Regions from separate parts of the Rhodococcus sp. GQ147 genome, predicted to be linked through region 3. Evidence: riboswitches for the same ligand, from Rfam matches in the RefSeq annotation. Region 3 holds a riboswitch; each other region holds the start of a gene.
What was found. Region 3 has a riboswitch for thiamine pyrophosphate ahead of AC6CID_RS03770 (ABC transporter substrate-binding protein). Riboswitches for the same ligand answer to the same signal wherever they lie in the genome.
Positions count from the first base shown of each region.

Region 1: it holds a riboswitch for thiamine pyrophosphate, as region 3 does, so the genes downstream of both, AC6CID_RS23620 (3-oxoacyl-ACP reductase) here and AC6CID_RS03770 (ABC transporter substrate-binding protein) in region 3, are expected to answer to the same signal.
Region 2: it holds a riboswitch for thiamine pyrophosphate, as region 3 does, so the genes downstream of both, thiO (glycine oxidase ThiO) here and AC6CID_RS03770 (ABC transporter substrate-binding protein) in region 3, are expected to answer to the same signal.
Region 4: it holds a riboswitch for thiamine pyrophosphate, as region 3 does, so the genes downstream of both, thiC (phosphomethylpyrimidine synthase ThiC) here and AC6CID_RS03770 (ABC transporter substrate-binding protein) in region 3, are expected to answer to the same signal.

Region 1 covers NZ_JCAXDU010000030.1:8,741-12,709, reverse strand. Annotated here, with positions in the region: gene AC6CID_RS23630 (phosphodiesterase) at 1-701, shown strand, start outside; gene AC6CID_RS23625 (stealth family protein) at 698-2,170, opposite strand; TPP riboswitch at 2,457-2,548, shown strand; gene AC6CID_RS23620 (3-oxoacyl-ACP reductase) at 2,603-3,367, shown strand; gene AC6CID_RS23615 (LLM class flavin-dependent oxidoreductase) at 3,367-3,969, shown strand, end outside.
Region 2 covers NZ_JCAXDU010000031.1:32,332-36,300, reverse strand. Annotated here, with positions in the region: gene AC6CID_RS23950 (GlnX family signal transduction membrane protein) at 1-256, opposite strand, end outside; gene AC6CID_RS23945 (NUDIX hydrolase) at 394-1,248, shown strand; gene thiE (thiamine phosphate synthase) at 1,253-1,942, opposite strand; TPP riboswitch at 1,969-2,081, shown strand; gene thiO (glycine oxidase ThiO) at 2,078-3,142, shown strand; gene thiS (sulfur carrier protein ThiS) at 3,139-3,351, shown strand; gene AC6CID_RS23925 (thiazole synthase) at 3,344-3,969, shown strand, end outside.
Region 3 covers NZ_JCAXDU010000002.1:299,014-302,982, reverse strand. Annotated here, with positions in the region: gene AC6CID_RS03775 (ABC transporter permease) at 1-412, opposite strand, end outside; gene AC6CID_RS03770 (ABC transporter substrate-binding protein) at 390-1,457, opposite strand; TPP riboswitch at 1,440-1,536, opposite strand; gene AC6CID_RS03765 (hypothetical protein) at 1,855-3,567, shown strand; gene AC6CID_RS03760 (hypothetical protein) at 3,575-3,721, opposite strand; gene AC6CID_RS03755 (hypothetical protein) at 3,941-3,969, shown strand, end outside.
Region 4 covers NZ_JCAXDU010000020.1:3,406-7,374, reverse strand. Annotated here, with positions in the region: gene thiC (phosphomethylpyrimidine synthase ThiC) at 476-2,233, opposite strand; TPP riboswitch at 2,232-2,341, opposite strand; gene AC6CID_RS20190 (hypothetical protein) at 2,445-2,858, opposite strand; partial or broken gene AC6CID_RS20185 (substrate-binding protein) at 2,978-3,969, shown strand, end outside.

The DNA of each region.
Region 1 (3,969 bases), on a different contig from region 3:
CCGACGCCTACCGCAAGCTCCGCGGACTCGTCGAACCACTGGCCGCAGCGCTCGACGCCGAGATCGTGTGGGCGATGGGCAACCACGACGACCGCGCGACCTTCCGTGAAGAGCTGCTCGACGAAGCGCCTCTCGGCGCACCGATCGACGCCGTCCACACCGTGGGCGGACTTCGGATCGTCAGCCTCGACACCTCGGTCCCGGGCCATCACCACGGTGAGGTGACCGACGACCAGCTCGCCTGGCTCGCCGACGAACTCTCGACACCCGTCCCGTTCGGTACCGTTCTCGCACTGCATCATCCGCCCGTGCCGAGCGTGTTCGACATGGCTGTCCTCGTCGAACTGCGCGACCAGGCCGGTCTCGCCGAAGTGCTGCGCGGCACCGATGTCCGCGCCATCCTCGGCGGTCACCTGCACTACTCGACCTCGGCCACGTTCGCGGGCATCCCGGTGTCCGTCGCCTCGTCGACCTGCTACACGCAGGACCTGAACGTCCCGGTCGGTTCGCAGCGCGGGCACGACGGCGCGCAGGGTTTCAACCTCGTGCACGTCTATCCCGACACGATCGTGCACTCCGTGGTGCCCAGCGGAAGTTACGCCACCGCCGGGCAGCCCCACACGGCCGAGGACGCGGCGCGGCGTCTGGCCGAAGCCGGCATCCGCATCCCCGAGAACCCCGACCTCACCGTTCGGATCTAACCGACGTCCGGTCGGCCCGGGTGGCCGGTCTCCCAGGGTGCCGGGATCGGGTAGTACCGCTCCAGGAACTGCGTGACCTTCGCGGTGCGCAGCTCCAGGTCGACCTCGGGCGTGCTGCCGTCGTTGAGGCAGAACAGGTCGAGATTGCGGCGCGCCAGGATCGTGTCCAGATGTCGCAGACCGGACTTCACAGTGGTGTCGACGTACTCCACCTTCGCCGTGGTCTGCTGCACCGCGCGGCCGGTCAGCAGCGTGTAGTAGTGGTAGAAGGAGTTCGTCACCGAGATGTTGTCGGCCGCCCGGAACGGGCTCGCCGCCGTCGCAGCGAACTCGTCCCCGAACTCGCGTTCCATCTCCGCCATGATCGACCTGCGCAACGGGACCGGGGTGTGTTCGAGGTGCCGAGTGATGGTGACCCCGAAGCGATCCTGCAGGAGCTTGCGGTTCATGCGGGCGGAGTTCTCGAATCCGCTGCGCGACGGGTCGTTCCGACCCAGCCCGATCCGCACGTCGCACTCGATGAACTTGCTGACACCCCCGCCGGAGAAGAACAGGCTCGGGCTCACCCGGCGACCGAAGAACATGTCGTCGTTCGAGTACAGGAAGTGCTCGGACAGCCCCGGGATGTGGTGCAGTTGCGACTCGACCGCCATCGAGTTGTAGGTGGGCAGCGCTGACGGGTCGGCGAAGAACTCCTCGCTCCGCACGAACGTCACACGCGGGTCGTCGGCGAGCCACGCCGGTCGCGGCGAGTCGGTGGCGACGAAGATCCGCCGCACCCACGGCGCGTACATGTGGACCGAACGCAGGGCGTACTTGAGTTCGTTGATCTGCCGGTAGCGCGCCGGCGTGTCGTCACCTTCGCCGACGACGTAGTTCTGCATCAGCTTTGCGCGCTTGGCCTGGAACGACTTCGACGACCCGTCCACCCACGAGAACACGAGGTCGATCTCGAACGGGATGTCGCCGGGGTGGCGGTCGAACATGCCCTCGATCGTGGGCCACAGCTGTCCGTACCGCTCGACCGTCGTCCGGCGCATCTCGTCGCGCAGGGCGACCGTGCGGGTGAGGGCGTTCGGACGAGGCATGATCACCTCGTCGTCGGTGTAGGTCCACAGCTCGATGTCCACACCGTTCGACGCGCCGTACCGCAACCCGCTGGTCAGCTCGACGCGCGGGCGGAACAGCCGGAACACCCGGTCCTTCCTGTCGCGCGAGAGCCGACCGTCCGCCACCGGAACCGGGCGTCGCTTGGAGCCGACAGCCTTCGAGTAGAACGGCTCGTCGGCGCATCCCTCGGCGAGCGCGGCACGCAATCTCTTCCGATCGGCACGGTCGATCGCCAGGATCGGGCGGTCGCTGTCGTCGCGGACGAGCAGGTAGTCGATGTGCGCCCGGTCGAGGGCGCGGCGCAGGAGCAGTACGTCCTCGATCTGCGCTTCGTCGGGCGTCGTGGTGGTGATGGGGATCGCGTAGCGATCCTCGAACCATACGACGTCCTCGTGGCGCGCGGGTCCGCGGACCGGGGCACGGTCGAACGGCGGGGCGTCTCCGACCTGCTGGGAAAGGGAGACGTAGGGAGCGTTGTAGGGGGCCGGCGTGTGCGTCGGAATCTCCTTTCACGGGTCGGGGCAGGAAAGGCTCATTTTAACGCCGATCTGAGCTAAGTTCCCGGGTCGGTGATGTGACGATCCGATGAATGCCGACGCCGACAGTCTCGACGGGGTCGAGATCCCGAGGTGTAACCTGTGCGCAGGACTCGACACGGGGTGCCGGACACGGCTGAGAGAACACCCGTCGAACCTGATCTCGATTATGCGAGCGAAGGGATGCCGAGCCGGCGCCGGGCCACAGGTCTGTCGCCCTCACGCACCCTTCCCGACACAGGGAAGGCACAGAAGATGTCATTGCAGAACCAGGTCGTCCTCGTCACCGGTGCCGGGCGCGGCCTCGGCCACAGCATCGCGCAGGCGTTCGCCGACGAAGGAGCCGCCGTCGTTCTCGATTACCGGCGCAGCGGCGAGGGCGCTCACGAACTGGCCGACAAGATCGGACCCGAGCGGGCCGTCGCGCTGAAGGCCGATGTCACCGACCGCGCCGAGGTCGAGTCGCTGTTCGCGCGGGCCCGCGAGCACTTCGGGCGACCCGTCACCACGGTCGTCAACAACGCCCTGCCCGACTTCTCGTTCAACGGCGACGCCCGCGTCAAGGCGGACGAGATCGGATACGCCGAATTCGGTGCCCAGTTCGACGGGGTCGTCGGTGGTGCCGTCAACGTCATCCAGGCCGCGCTGCCGGGCATGCGGGAAGCCGGCGGCGGCAGCGTCGTCAACATCGGCACCAACCTGTTCCAGCACCCCGTCGTCCCGTACCACGACTACACCGCCGCCAAGGCCGCGCTGCTGTCGCTGACCCGCACCTTCGCCGCCGACCTCGGCCCCGACGGGATCCGCGTCAACATGGTCTCCGGTGGTCTGCTGCGCACGACCGACGCATCGTCGGCGACCCCCGAAGCGGTGTTCGACCTCATCGCGTCGTCGACGCCGCTGCGGAAGGTCACCACCCCCGAGGATTTCGCGGCCGCGGTGCTGTTCTTCGCCTCCGACTGGTCGCGGGCCGTCACCGGGCAGAACCTGGTGGTCGACGGGGGACTGGTGATGAACTGATGACCGGACCACGCACCCTCCACCTCAACGCCTTCCTCTACGGCGTCGGGCACCACTCGTCGGCATGGCGGCATCCCGACTCCGCGGCCGAACGCATCGGCGACATCACGTATTTCGAGGAACTCGCACGCACCGCCGAACGCGGATGTCTCGACGCGGTGTTCTTCGCCGACGGTCACAGCGTCAACCCGAAGTACACAGCGGGCACCACCTGGTTCCTCGAACCGCTCACCGCACTGTCGGCGATGGCCCGCGCGACCGAGCGCATCGGTCTGGTCACCACCGTTTCTGCAAGCTTCTTCACGCCGTTCCACGCGGCACGGATGCTGGCCTCACTCGACCACATCAGTGGTGGCCGCGTAGGAGCCAACATCGTCACCTCGATGTTCGACGAGGAAGCGCGCAACCACGGATTCGACGCGCTCCCGCCGCACACGGAGCGATATGCCCGGGCGGAAGAGTTCATCGAAGTGCTCTGCGCACTGTGGGATTCGTGGGACGACGGCGGTGTCCTCGTCGACCGGGCCGGCGGCAGGTTCCTGGACTCCTCCGCGATCCGTCCGATCCATCACCGGGGCAAGCACTTCCGCGTCGACGGTCCC
Region 2 (3,969 bases), on a different contig from region 3:
CCGCGCTGGCGAGCGGCTCGATGGACGCGAGGAGACGATCGTGGGTGGCCTGCCTGCCGGACACCATCGTTGCGGAGACCGCTGCCGAGGCGACGAGCAGCACGGTGAGCACCACCCCGAGGACCACCAACCGGACCGGCGTGGACCGGAGCAGGGCACGAGCGTCGTCGAACCGGGCGTCCGGAGTGTCCGTATCGGCGTCGTCGCGGATGTGGCTCTCGACAGGAGCGAAGGGAGGGGTGATCCGTACGTCCACCGGGCACTCCCTTCCTCGTGTCGAGCGGTCTGAGGGGAGCATATAAGCAGCCCGGCGGTATTGTTGCCGTCCACGGACGGCGGGGATCCGGTACCGGGCACAGGTCCGGGCGAGGGCGGGTCGGAGAGGCGGACGCAATGCGTGGAGACGGTGACGGCTGGGCGGTCGGACCGGACGGCGAGAAGCGCTGGGGACGGCACGGCGCCGCAGGTCTGCTGCTGCGCGCTCCGCTCGCGGACGGTCGCCCCGCGGTTCTCCTGCAGCATCGGGCGGCATGGTCGCACCAGGGCGGGACGTGGGCACTTCCCGGTGGAGCGCGCGACTCGCACGAGAGCACCGTCGACGCCGCCGTGCGGGAGGCCCACGAGGAGGCCGGCATCGATGTCGCGGCCGTGACGGTACGCGCCGAACGCGTCACGTCCGGTCTCGCGGGCGGATGGACCTACACCACCGTCGTCGCCGACGCCACCGAAACTCTCGTGACCAGTCTCAACCAGGAGAGCACCGAACTGCGCTGGGTGCCCGAACCGGAGGTCGAGGCGATGCCGCTGCACAGCGGCTTCGCCGAGGCGTGGCCGTCGCTGCGCACCTCACCGGTACGCATGCTGCTCGACACCGCGAACGTGCTCGGAGCGAGCGGCCCCACCGGATGGTGGCGCGACCGCCCCGGCGCGACGAGCGCACTGCTCGCCGACCTCGCCGCGGTCCTGCCCCGCACCGTCGAAATTCCCGACGGGACGTTCGGCTGGGTCCCCCGCGTCGAAGCGGTCCTCGAAGGGCATGCCCGCGACGCGACGATCGACGACGTCCGGATCCCGGTGCACAGCGCGGACGGCAGCGGCGACGACGAACTGACCCGGCTGGCCTCCACCACGACGGCCGTGGTCGACCCCGGTGTGACGGTCGTGGTCACCGCGGATCGCGGTCTGCGCGCACGGTTGCCCGAGGGCACGATCGCGATGTCGCCCTCGGCCGTGCTGGGCTGGCTGTAACGCCTCAGGTCGGGAGTGCGGCCTTCAGCGCCGCCGCGGCTGCCCGCGGATCGGATGCCTTCGTGATCGCCCGGACCACCGCGACCCGCGTGGCACCGGCGTCGAGCACCTCGGGGAGTCGCTCGAGATCGATGCCGCCGATCGCGAACCACGGCCGTGCCGGCTGCGACTGCGTGACCTCGCGCGTCACCTCCAGCCCCGCTGCGGTCCGTCCCGGCTTGGTCGGTGTGTCCCACACCGGCCCGGATGCGAAGTAGTCGACGCCCTCCTCGATGTCGGCGAGCGCAGCCTGCGCGCGGCTCGACGTCGAGCGGCCGATGACGATCTCGTCGCCGAGGATCTGCCGCGCGTGCCGCACCGGCAGGTCGCCCTGACCGAGATGCAGGATGTCGGCGCCCGACGCGAGCGCGATGTCGGCGCGGTCGTTCACGGCCAGGAGCGCACCGTGGCGTGCACACGCCTCGCCGATGATCTCGAGGGCGGCGAGTTCCTCGCGTGCCTCGAGGCGTCCGAACTTCTTCTCGCCGGCCGAGTCCTTGTCGCGCAACTGGACGATGTCGACCCCACCGGCGAGGGCCTCCTCGACGAACCGTGCGAGGTCGCCGGTGTCCCGGCGAGCGTCGGTGCACAGATACAACCGGGCGGTCGCGAGGCGGCCGCGCGGGTCGGGATGGTTGCCGCGATAGGTGGTCACGACCAAGACGGTAGCCTCTAAGCAGAAAGTGACGACACGGGAGTCCCGAGGTTCGCGGGGCTGAGAGGGGGCCTGCCGGCCCCGACCGTTATGACCTGACCCGGATCATGCCGGCGCAGGGAGTGAGGTGGACCAATGGCAACTGTGGCCGTCGTGGGTGGCGGAGTGATCGGGCTGTCGATCGCATGGCGCGCGGCCCGCGCGGGACACGTCGTGACCGTGCACGACCCGAATCCTGGTAGCGGAGCCTCGTGGGTGGCCGGAGGAATGCTGGCACCGCTGTCCGAGGGCTGGCCCGGTGAGGACCACGTCCTGTCCCTGGGAGCGGCCTCCCTCGAACGCTGGCCCGGCTTCGCGGAGGCGCTGCGCACGGAGACCGGCGTCGATGTGTTCACCGCCCAGGCGTCCCTGACCGTCGCGCTCGATGCGGCCGATGCGGCCGACCTGCGGACCGTCGCCGAATGGGTGGGGGAGCAGGGGCACGAGATGCGGCTGCTCTCCCGCGCCGAGATCCGGGAGTTCGAGCCGTCCCTCGGTCCGAAGGTCCGTCTCGGACTCCTCGCCCCCACCGAGTCGTCGGTCGACAACCGTACGCTCGTCGACGCCCTGCGCGTCGCGGCCACCGCGGCCGGGGTGCGTTTCTCCGACGCCGCCGTCCACGATCTCGCCGACCTTCCCGACGATCAGGTGGTGCTCGCCGCCGGCTCGGCGTCGGCGCGACTGTGGCCGGGCCTTCCGGTCCGTCCGGTCAAGGGCGAGATCCTGCGCCTGCGGGTGCGGCCGGGCGCGACTCCGCCGCCGCAGCGCACCGTGCGCGCGAGTGTCCACGGACGCCCCGCCTATCTGGTGCCCCGCCACGACGGCCTCGTCGTGGGCGCCACACAGTACGAGGCGTCCGACACACAGGTCACGGTGGCCGGGGTGCGCGATCTGATCGCCGACGCCGAGAAGATCTTTCCTGCGCTCGGCGAGTACGAACTGTTCGAGGCGAGCGCGGGCCTGCGCCCGATGACCCCCGACAACCTGCCGCTGATCGGCCGGCTCTCCGATCGTGTCGTCGCCGCGACCGGCCACGGCCGCAACGGTGTGCTGCTCACGCCGCTCACCGTCGACGCGGTGCTCGCCGAACTCGGTGGGCGGTCGCTGGCCGACGCGCAGTACGCCTGTCCTGGACGAATTACGGAAGCGAGTGTGGGATGACGAACGTGTCCGTGGGCATCACCGTCAACGGTGAGGACAAGTACTACGACGCGGCCCCGACCGTGTCACAACTGCTGAACGAGCTCGGTCTGCCCGAGAAGGGCATCGCGGTCGCCGTCGACGGTGTCGTGTGCCCGCGCGGCCGCTGGTCGGAGCCGGTCACACGCGGAGCGAGCATCGAGATCCTCACGGCGGTCCAGGGTGGCTGACACACACGATCCCGGCGCCGACCTGCCGCAGCTGACCATCGCCGGCCGCACCTTCGGGTCGCGGCTGATCACCGGCACCGGTGGCGCGGCGAACCTGGCCGTGCTCGAGGAGGCACTCGTCGCGTCGGGCACCGAACTGACCACCGTCGCGATGCGCCGCGTCGACGCGGCCTCCGGAACCGGTGTCCTCGACCTGCTGCGCCGCCTCGGCATCGAACCGCTGCCGAACACTGCCGGGTGCCGCGGCGCGAAGGAAGCCGTGCTGACCGCGCAGCTCGGGCGGGAGGCGCTGGAGACCGACTGGGTGAAACTCGAGGTCATCGCCGACGAACGGACGCTGCTGCCCGACGCCATCGAACTCGTCTCCGCGGCCGAACAACTCGTCGACGACGGCTTCGTCGTCCTGCCGTACACGACCGACGATCCCGTCCTCGCGCGGCGCCTCGAGGACGTCGGTTGTGCCGCGGTGATGCCGCTCGGCTCGCCGATCGGGACCGGCCTCGGTATCTCGAACCCGCACCACATCGAGATGATCGTCGAGGCTGCGGGTGTGCCGGTGATCCTCGACGCGGGAATCGGAACCGCCTCCGACGCGGCGCTCGCGATGGAACTCGGTTG
Region 3 (3,969 bases):
ACGTCACCAGCGCGATGACGAGGATCTTCGGTAGCAGTCCGAAACCGAACCAGATGATCATCAACGGCGCGATCGCGATGATCGGCAGGGTCTGCGACACCACGAACAACGGCACGAGGGCCCGCCGCAACCAAGGCGAGAAGTCTACGACGATCGCGAGGGCCCACGCCAGTGCCAGCGACACGGCGAACCCGACCATCGTGACCTGCAGAGTGGACCAGGCGTGCCCGGCGATGTCGACGCGATGAGACCACCCCTGCGTGAGAACGCGTGCGGGGGAGGGCAACACCTGCGGGCGGACACCGCTCACCACGACGTACGACTGCCAGATCGCGACCAGAGCCCCGGCGATGAGCAGCGCGGGAAGGAGCCGACGTGCGCGGCCGATGCTATCGGTCTTCGAGGTAGTCATCGGTGACATAGGTCGACCAGTCCGGCTCGGTCGTCAACGGGCTGCCGTCGGGTCCGGACAGCACGCCGTTCTCGTACAGGAACCGGGCATAGCCCGACCATTTCCCGGCGTCGAGGACTCCGACGGCGCCGGAGGCGTCACGCATGTACTCGGCGGCGAGCATGCGCTGGCTCTCGTAGACGAGTTCCTCGTCGGGGAAGGCCCCGGGGTTCGCCTCGAGCAGAGCCCGGGCTCCACGATCGGGGTCGTCGGCGGCGATCCGGTAACCCTGGTGCAGCGCCTGCACGAAAGCGCGTGCCTGCTCCGGGTTCTCCGTCATCCAGTCCTCGTTGCCGTCGACGACGATCGCGTACGCGTCGGGGAAGCCGTAGTCGGTGAAGCCGAAGTACCGCATGGGCAGGCCGCGGTGCTCGGCCTCGAGACCCTCCCACGCCAGGTACGACACGGTGAAGTCGGCGGTCGACGAGTAGACGGCCTCGTACGACGACGTCCCGAGCGTCACGTTCTCGAACTCACCGCGACCACCGTCGTTGCGGATCACTTCGGCGAGCATCTCGTCCTCACCAGGGTTGGCGAAGCCCGCGAAGGTCTTGCCGTCGAGATCCGCCGGCCGCGTGATCTCGGCGTTGTCGGCCCGCACGGCGATCCCCGTCGCCCAGTGCTGCAGCGGTGCGAGGACCGCGACGGTCCGGGACCCGGCGGCTCTGGCGATGGTCGATGTGGCGTGCGTGGAGATTCCGAACTCGGCGCTACCCGCGTCGACGAGGGTGTCGGGGGTCGCGTTGTTGTACGGCAGGATCTCGACGTCGAGACCCGCATCGGCGAACAGACCTTCCTGCTGCGCCACGTACAGGCCGGTGTGATTGGTGTTGGGCGTCCAGTCCAACGCGAATCGGATGGTGTCGCTCCCGGAATCGGACGAGCACCCGACGACCGCGGAGAGTGCGGCGACGAGGGTGAGCAGTCCGGCGAGAGTCCGCCGCGCCTTCACTGCGCGGGCAGGGGACGGATCGATGTGGGTACAGGCGTGGTCATGTCGGGACATCCCTTCGTCAGCATTACCTGGTCAGGTTCGACGGGTGTGATCTCAGCCCCGCTCGTGCGGAGCACCCCGTGTCACGGGCGACCCTAGCACCATGCCCTCCTGGGGCCGCCGGGACGGGAGCAGAACGGAAGATGTGACCCGAAGTTACGGAAATGCCCAGGTCAGGATGTCACCCTCACATTTCACCCGCAACGGAAGGATCGAAGATCCCGACTCTTCGAGTGATGGTCCCTGCCACCTCCCCCGAACGGCAGGGACCGTCGCTCTGCGCATGTCTCTCCCTTGCGCGGACGATGAAGGGCCGTCGGTGAACTCCGACGGGTCCGTTCTTCTGTTGTTTCCGTAGACCCGACTCCCGCAACGGTGTTCAATACGCACGAACCGATCGGGGGATGGGATGCGCGCAATGATGGGCGCCGCGATGGCTGCGGCGGTGATGGGAAGTGTCCTGACGGCATCGGTGGTGTCGGCGGAGACGAGCGGACGCACCGAAATGCCGTATGACTCGTCGGCGCCGCTGGCCGGCGAGGTGCTCGGGTCCGTGGTGTCGATACCCGTGCCGCTGCCGGCGGAAGCGGGACCGCGACCCGCCGCGTGCGACCGGTTGTCGTATCTGCGGTGGCGGTCGGCCGACGGACCGGAGAGTTCGGCCGACGCCGACCGGATCCTCGTCGCCCAGCCCGGGATCTTCGAGGGAGCGGGCGCGTTCGAGAGCGTCGCGCGCAACACCGTCGTCGCGGCCGCGGCCCGTGGTGCCCACGTCGAGTTCTGGGCACTCGACCGGCGATCGAACTGCCTCGAGGACCACACCGGTACCCGGGCGGCACTGCGGACGGGTTCGCTCGACACCGCGACCGACTACTACTTCCGCGGTGCCGAAGTGGACGGGCGACGATTCGCCGGCCACGCGAGCGGCGCCGACGTCGCGTGGCTCTCGCATGTCGGCATCGAGCAGACGCTGCGCGACCAGTACGACCTGCTGCGTCACGAACTCTCCGACCCGGAACTGCGGAAACGGAAAGTGTTGTGCGGCGGACATTCTCTCGGTGGTTTCATCACCGGCTACTTCGCGGAATGGGACTTCGACGGAGATCCCGCCACCACGGGCGACGCCGGTTACAACCAGTGCGGCGGGTACTTTGCGCTCGATACGGTGATCGAGGCGGGAGCGCCCTCCCCCGGGCAGAGTGCCCTCCCGGATCTGCCCGAAGCGGTCTCGGCGCCAGTCGATGCGTTCTTCGGCTCCATCTCGACGGCATCGCCGGTGCTGGCACTTCCCACGGTCATCAATCCCGAGACGACGAATCTGCTCGCACTCACCGGACTCGCCGCGCGACTGGACCCGGACAGCACCGACGGCATTGTCCCGCGCATGCCCGACAACCCGAACATCGACTGGACGTTGCGCACTCTGTTGTCGGGGGACTACGCGATGTTCGCGACGGGCGACCCGGATGTGCGGACGTTGAACGCGACCAACGAGGCGGTGCTCGGCGCGATCCTCGACGACAATTCGCAACCGCTGGGGTTCCTGCAGGTGAGCGTCGGATTCATTACCGGGGCGCCCGTGCGCGACAAGCTGTTTCCTGTTCCCGCCACGCCGGAGGTGCTCGGGTCGGGATTCTTCGGCGATGCGCTCAAGGCGTCGCCGGCGGTGTTCGCGGATCCGGGAGTCGTCTACCGGTGGCTCGACTACGACGAGGTGGGCACTGGGGCGTCGTCACCCGACGAGGCGCGGTACACCGATCGGGGGAGCGAGGTGACGTCGATCGCGGAGCTGGCGCGGAATCTGTCGGAGCCACCACTGGATTTCACCGAGTGGTACTTCCCGTCGAGGCTTCCGTTCGACCTCGCATCGGCGACCCGCTTCGAAGGGCATCTCCACCGCGACGGTGTCGCGCGCAATCCTGTGGTGACGCTGGTGGCGAGCGGCGGGATCCCGTTGCCGGAGAGGGATCATCCGAACGAACGCAGGTGGGTGCTGCCCGGATACAAGCACATCGATGTACTCACTGCGGCCGCTGATCAGAACGACGGGCGGCCCGAGCAGGTATCGCAGACGCTCGCCGACTTCGCAGCCGACCGAGTCGGTAGCTTCACAGTCGGATGAGGCGGGATCAGGCGCCGCGCGCGGAGAAGATCGAGGTGTAGTCGTGGGGACCGCCCACTTCGGCGACAGCGGTGACGGGTTCGGTCTCGGCGTCGGTCTCCGGAGTGGTGGGCGCGAGGAAGAGGGGTCCGTCGAATTCTTTGTTCTGGCTCATGGCCGTCCTTTCGGGTGCGGCCGGGTAGACCCGGCCGTGGGGCAGTGCGAAGAAGAGGGGCCGCGGTACACGCGGCGGGGAACTCTCACGTCCGGTTCGGAACCTTCGGGCACTGTGGTGCGAGGTTGCTCATCATGTGCGAGCCGAACGATGTCTCCACCCTACACCAGAAGGTTCGCGCGACGTTTGACCGGCGAGTCGCGTGGGAAGACACTCGGCATGGCTACCTACAGAGTGATCGACCCGAC
Region 4 (3,969 bases), on a different contig from region 3:
CCGGGGCGACGATCACGACCGCTCTTCCGAGACGGCCGCCTGCCGTGACACGGTGAGGGGAACGGCAACCCGCACCGTGTCACGGCAGGCGTCGAGACCACCCGGCAACTACTCCTCGGTGCCTCGAAGCTGAGCGAGTCACAAGTGCAGGTCACCCCCGATTCGGCAGCGAGGTGGGCGATGTCGTCACCGCCTCGCCCGCCGGCACCCGATCACTGCTACAGCGAACCCCGCTCACACATGGGCACTTTCGTTGAGCACGAGTGGGTACCGCCGCTGAATCTCATTCCCCTCGTACTCGAACCCGGACGGTCGCCGGCACCGCGAAACCGCACATCGATGCCGACTCCGTCCTCGACCACCTTCGTCATCGCGACACAACGTCACCCGGCAGAGCAAGTGCGGGCGTGCGTCAAGCCGCTGAGGGCGTTGCGTCCGTGTCCTCTCGTCACCTGGACTCAACGCCCCTGCGACCTCAGTTGTCCTGTGTCACACGCTTACTTTCGGAGGACAGGACAGTAGGGGCATCCAAATACACCGTGCTGCCAGCGGCCCTGAACTGGTCGGACATATGTTGCATCCCGGCGACGGCGGCCTGGTCGGCGGCGTCACCGAACCTGGTCCGGATGTCTTGGGAGATACGCATCGAGCAGAACTTCGGCCCACACATCGAGCAGAAGTGCGCTGTCTTGGCCGGTTCGGCCGGAAGCGTCTCGTCATGGAACTGCTCGGCCGTATCCGGATCCAGCGACAGAGCGAACTGATCCCGCCACCGAAACTCGAAACGCGCCTTCGACAACGCGTCGTCACGCTCGACGGCACCGGGATGGCCCTTGGCGATGTCGGCGGCATGAGCGGCGATCTTGTACGTGATGACCCCGGTCTTCACGTCGTCCCGATTCGGCAGTCCCAGATGCTCCTTCGGGGTGACATAACACAGCATCGCGGTGCCATGGCGGGCGATCTCGGTGGCCCCGATCGCGGAGGTGATGTGGTCGTAGCCCGGAGCAATGTCGGTCACCAGCGGCCCCAGGGTGTAGAAAGGCGCTCCATGACATAGCTTCTGCTGACGCTCCACATTTTCCCGCACCCGATGGATCGGGATGTGGCCAGGGCCTTCGACCATCACCTGAACGTCGTGAGCCCAGGCACGGGTGGTCAGTTCGGCAAGAGTGTCCAGTTCGGCGTACTGCGCGGCGTCATTGGCGTCGGCGATCGACCCCGGTCGCAGCCCGTCCCCGAGGGAAAATGCCACGTCGTAGCGGGCGAAGATCTCACACAGTTCGTCGAAGTGGGTGTAGAGAAAATTTTCCTCGTGATGGGCGAGGCACCAACCGGCCATGATCGACCCACCTCGGGAGACGATGCCGGTGAGCCGCTCGGCCGTGAGCGGTACGTAGCGCAGCAGCACTCCGGCGTGGATGGTCATGTAGTCCACACCCTGCTCACACTGCTCGATCACGGTGTCGCGGAAGATCTCCCACGTCAGCGCATCGGCCTGGCCGGCGACCTTCTCCAGAGCCTGGTAGATCGGCACCGTGCCGATCGGCACCGGGGAGTTGCGAATGATCCATTCTCGGGTGGTGTGGATATCTTCGCCGGTGGACAGGTCCATCACAGTGTCCGCGCCCCAACGGGTGGCCCAGCGCATCTTGTCGACTTCGTCGACGATGGAGCTGGTCACCGCTGAGTTGCCGATGTTGGCATTGATCTTCACCAGGAAGGACTTGCCGATGATCATCGGCTCGGACTCGGGGTGGTTGACGTTGGCGGGGATGATCGCCCGACCCGCCGCCACCTCCGAGCGCACCAGTTCCACGTCGCAGTTCTCCCGCAGCGCCACGAACCGCATTTCCTGGGTGATGATCCCCGCCCGGGCATAGTGCATCTGCGTGACCGTCCGGCCTGTCTTCGCTCGCACCGGGACAGGTCGGGGCCCCTTCCACTCCTGGGACGCCTCTCCACGCCGCACAGCCGAGCGGCCATCGTCGAGCAGATCCCGCTCTCGCCCCGGGTAGTGCTCGACGTCGCCGCGAGCAGCAATCCAGTCGGCGCGCGTCGGCGGGAGCCCGACCAGCGGATCGCTACCGGGACCTGCAGTGCGGTAGACCTGCAGCGGCGGGTTCGGCACCCCGCCGGGAGAGTCGTTCAAGCGGATCTCTGTGACAGGTACACGCAGGTCGTGTTCCTCGTCGTGGACATAGCTCAGGGCATGCGAATTGGATGCACTCATCGGAATCGTTCCTACTTCCTTCGCCGGCATTACCCGGGCAGGTTCGACGGTCGCAGGCTGCCTCAGCCCGATCTCAGCCCCTGCAATAGGGCTCCCGTGGGGACGTCACAGACCCTAACACCCGACTCGTCTCGCTGCAGATGTAGCTGGTCCGGTCGTCGGAGCGGTGCGAAGTCGGCCCGTCCTGTGCGAGCTACGAGGAGGTACTCTTCTATACGTCATCGACTGTTGACTCGAGGAGATCGGGATCTTGTCCGCACAGCTGGCCTTCGATGCCCTCGCTGACCCTGTGCGGTGAGCCATTCTCACTGTGCTGGCAGAGCGCGATGAGTGCAGTGTCAATGAACTGGTCGACCAGATCGACAGCGTGGGACGCACCGGCGTTTCGAACCACCTCCGGATCCTGCGGCACGCGGGATTGGTCACCGAACGCAAGGCCGGACGCTTCCGTTTCTACTCGATCGACCCGGCCGGTCCCGCCCGGGACGTCATCGCGATGTTGCAGGAAGTGTTTCGAGGAGCCCTGGTAGATGCCGTCGAGGCTGCCGATCGCACCGCTGCCACCGATACATCTCTGTGACGTGCATAGCTTCCAGGAAACACGGTGACCCAGGTCGTACTGCACGCGGAAGAGTGGACCGCATCCCCACCCTCGGTGGCCTACAGCCTTTCGGAGCAGGCGAAGAGGCGGGATGGCTGTTCGGCGGGGTATGCGATCGGGTCGAACCCGGCGCTGCCGTGCGTATGGCGGTCCACCTCAGCGGTTCCGGCGCAGAACCGGTCGAGATTCTCGGCCGTATCGCTGCTGCGCGTCCGTATGTGTACCTCGATATCGTGCACGACCAGCCTTGGCGGGGGCTTATCAAACTTCGTTTCGGAGCCGCCGATGGAGGCACGAGAGTTCGGCTCATCGCCGAACTCGACCAGCCCGGATTGGAATGGTTGATGCGGCGTCGAGGGTTCCCTACCGCTCGAAACGCCTCGCCCCATCCCCGTCTGGGCTTGTTGACGTCGAAATCCGGACCCTGCAGCCCCTTCGCTACCTCAATCGACAACGCTGCCATGCTGGCGCTCGAGGAAATCAATGCCGAGGGTGGCATTCATGGCCGACGGGTCGAGTTGATCGTGGGCGATGACGCCACAGACCCGGAGACCGGCGTCATGGAAGCGCGGCGACTCGTTCAGGCAGGCTGCCGGACCATCCTGATCGCCACCACATCGGCTACCTATACCGCAGTTGCCGAGGCGCTCGGCGATGCACCCGTGCTGCTGGTGCAGCCGGTCATGAACGAAGGAGGCAGCGGCGGTCGTCTCCGTCTCCAACTCGGGGAGCGGCCGGGCGATCAGTTGGCAACAGCTACGAAACCACTCACGCAGATGGAGGGGGTGCGACGATCGTTTCTGGCCGGCAACGATTATTGTTGGCCGCGAACGACACATGGCTTGGCTCGCCAACTGTTGCCCCGGTACGGCGCCCGAATCGTCGGTGAAGAGTTCGCATCGATGAGGACTCGAGACTTCGCTCAGATCGTCGAATCGATTCAGAAATCGGGAGCCGACATCGTCCCTCGTCGGATCTGATGCTGTTGAGTTCGAACGTCAGTGTTATGCAATGGGGTTGCGGGATCGGTGCATAACACTGGCGCCGGCATTGGAAGAGTCCATGCTGACGTACATCAGCGACGAAGCAGCCCGTGGTCTGCACTCCGTCTCGGGGTATTTCCAAGGATTACAAA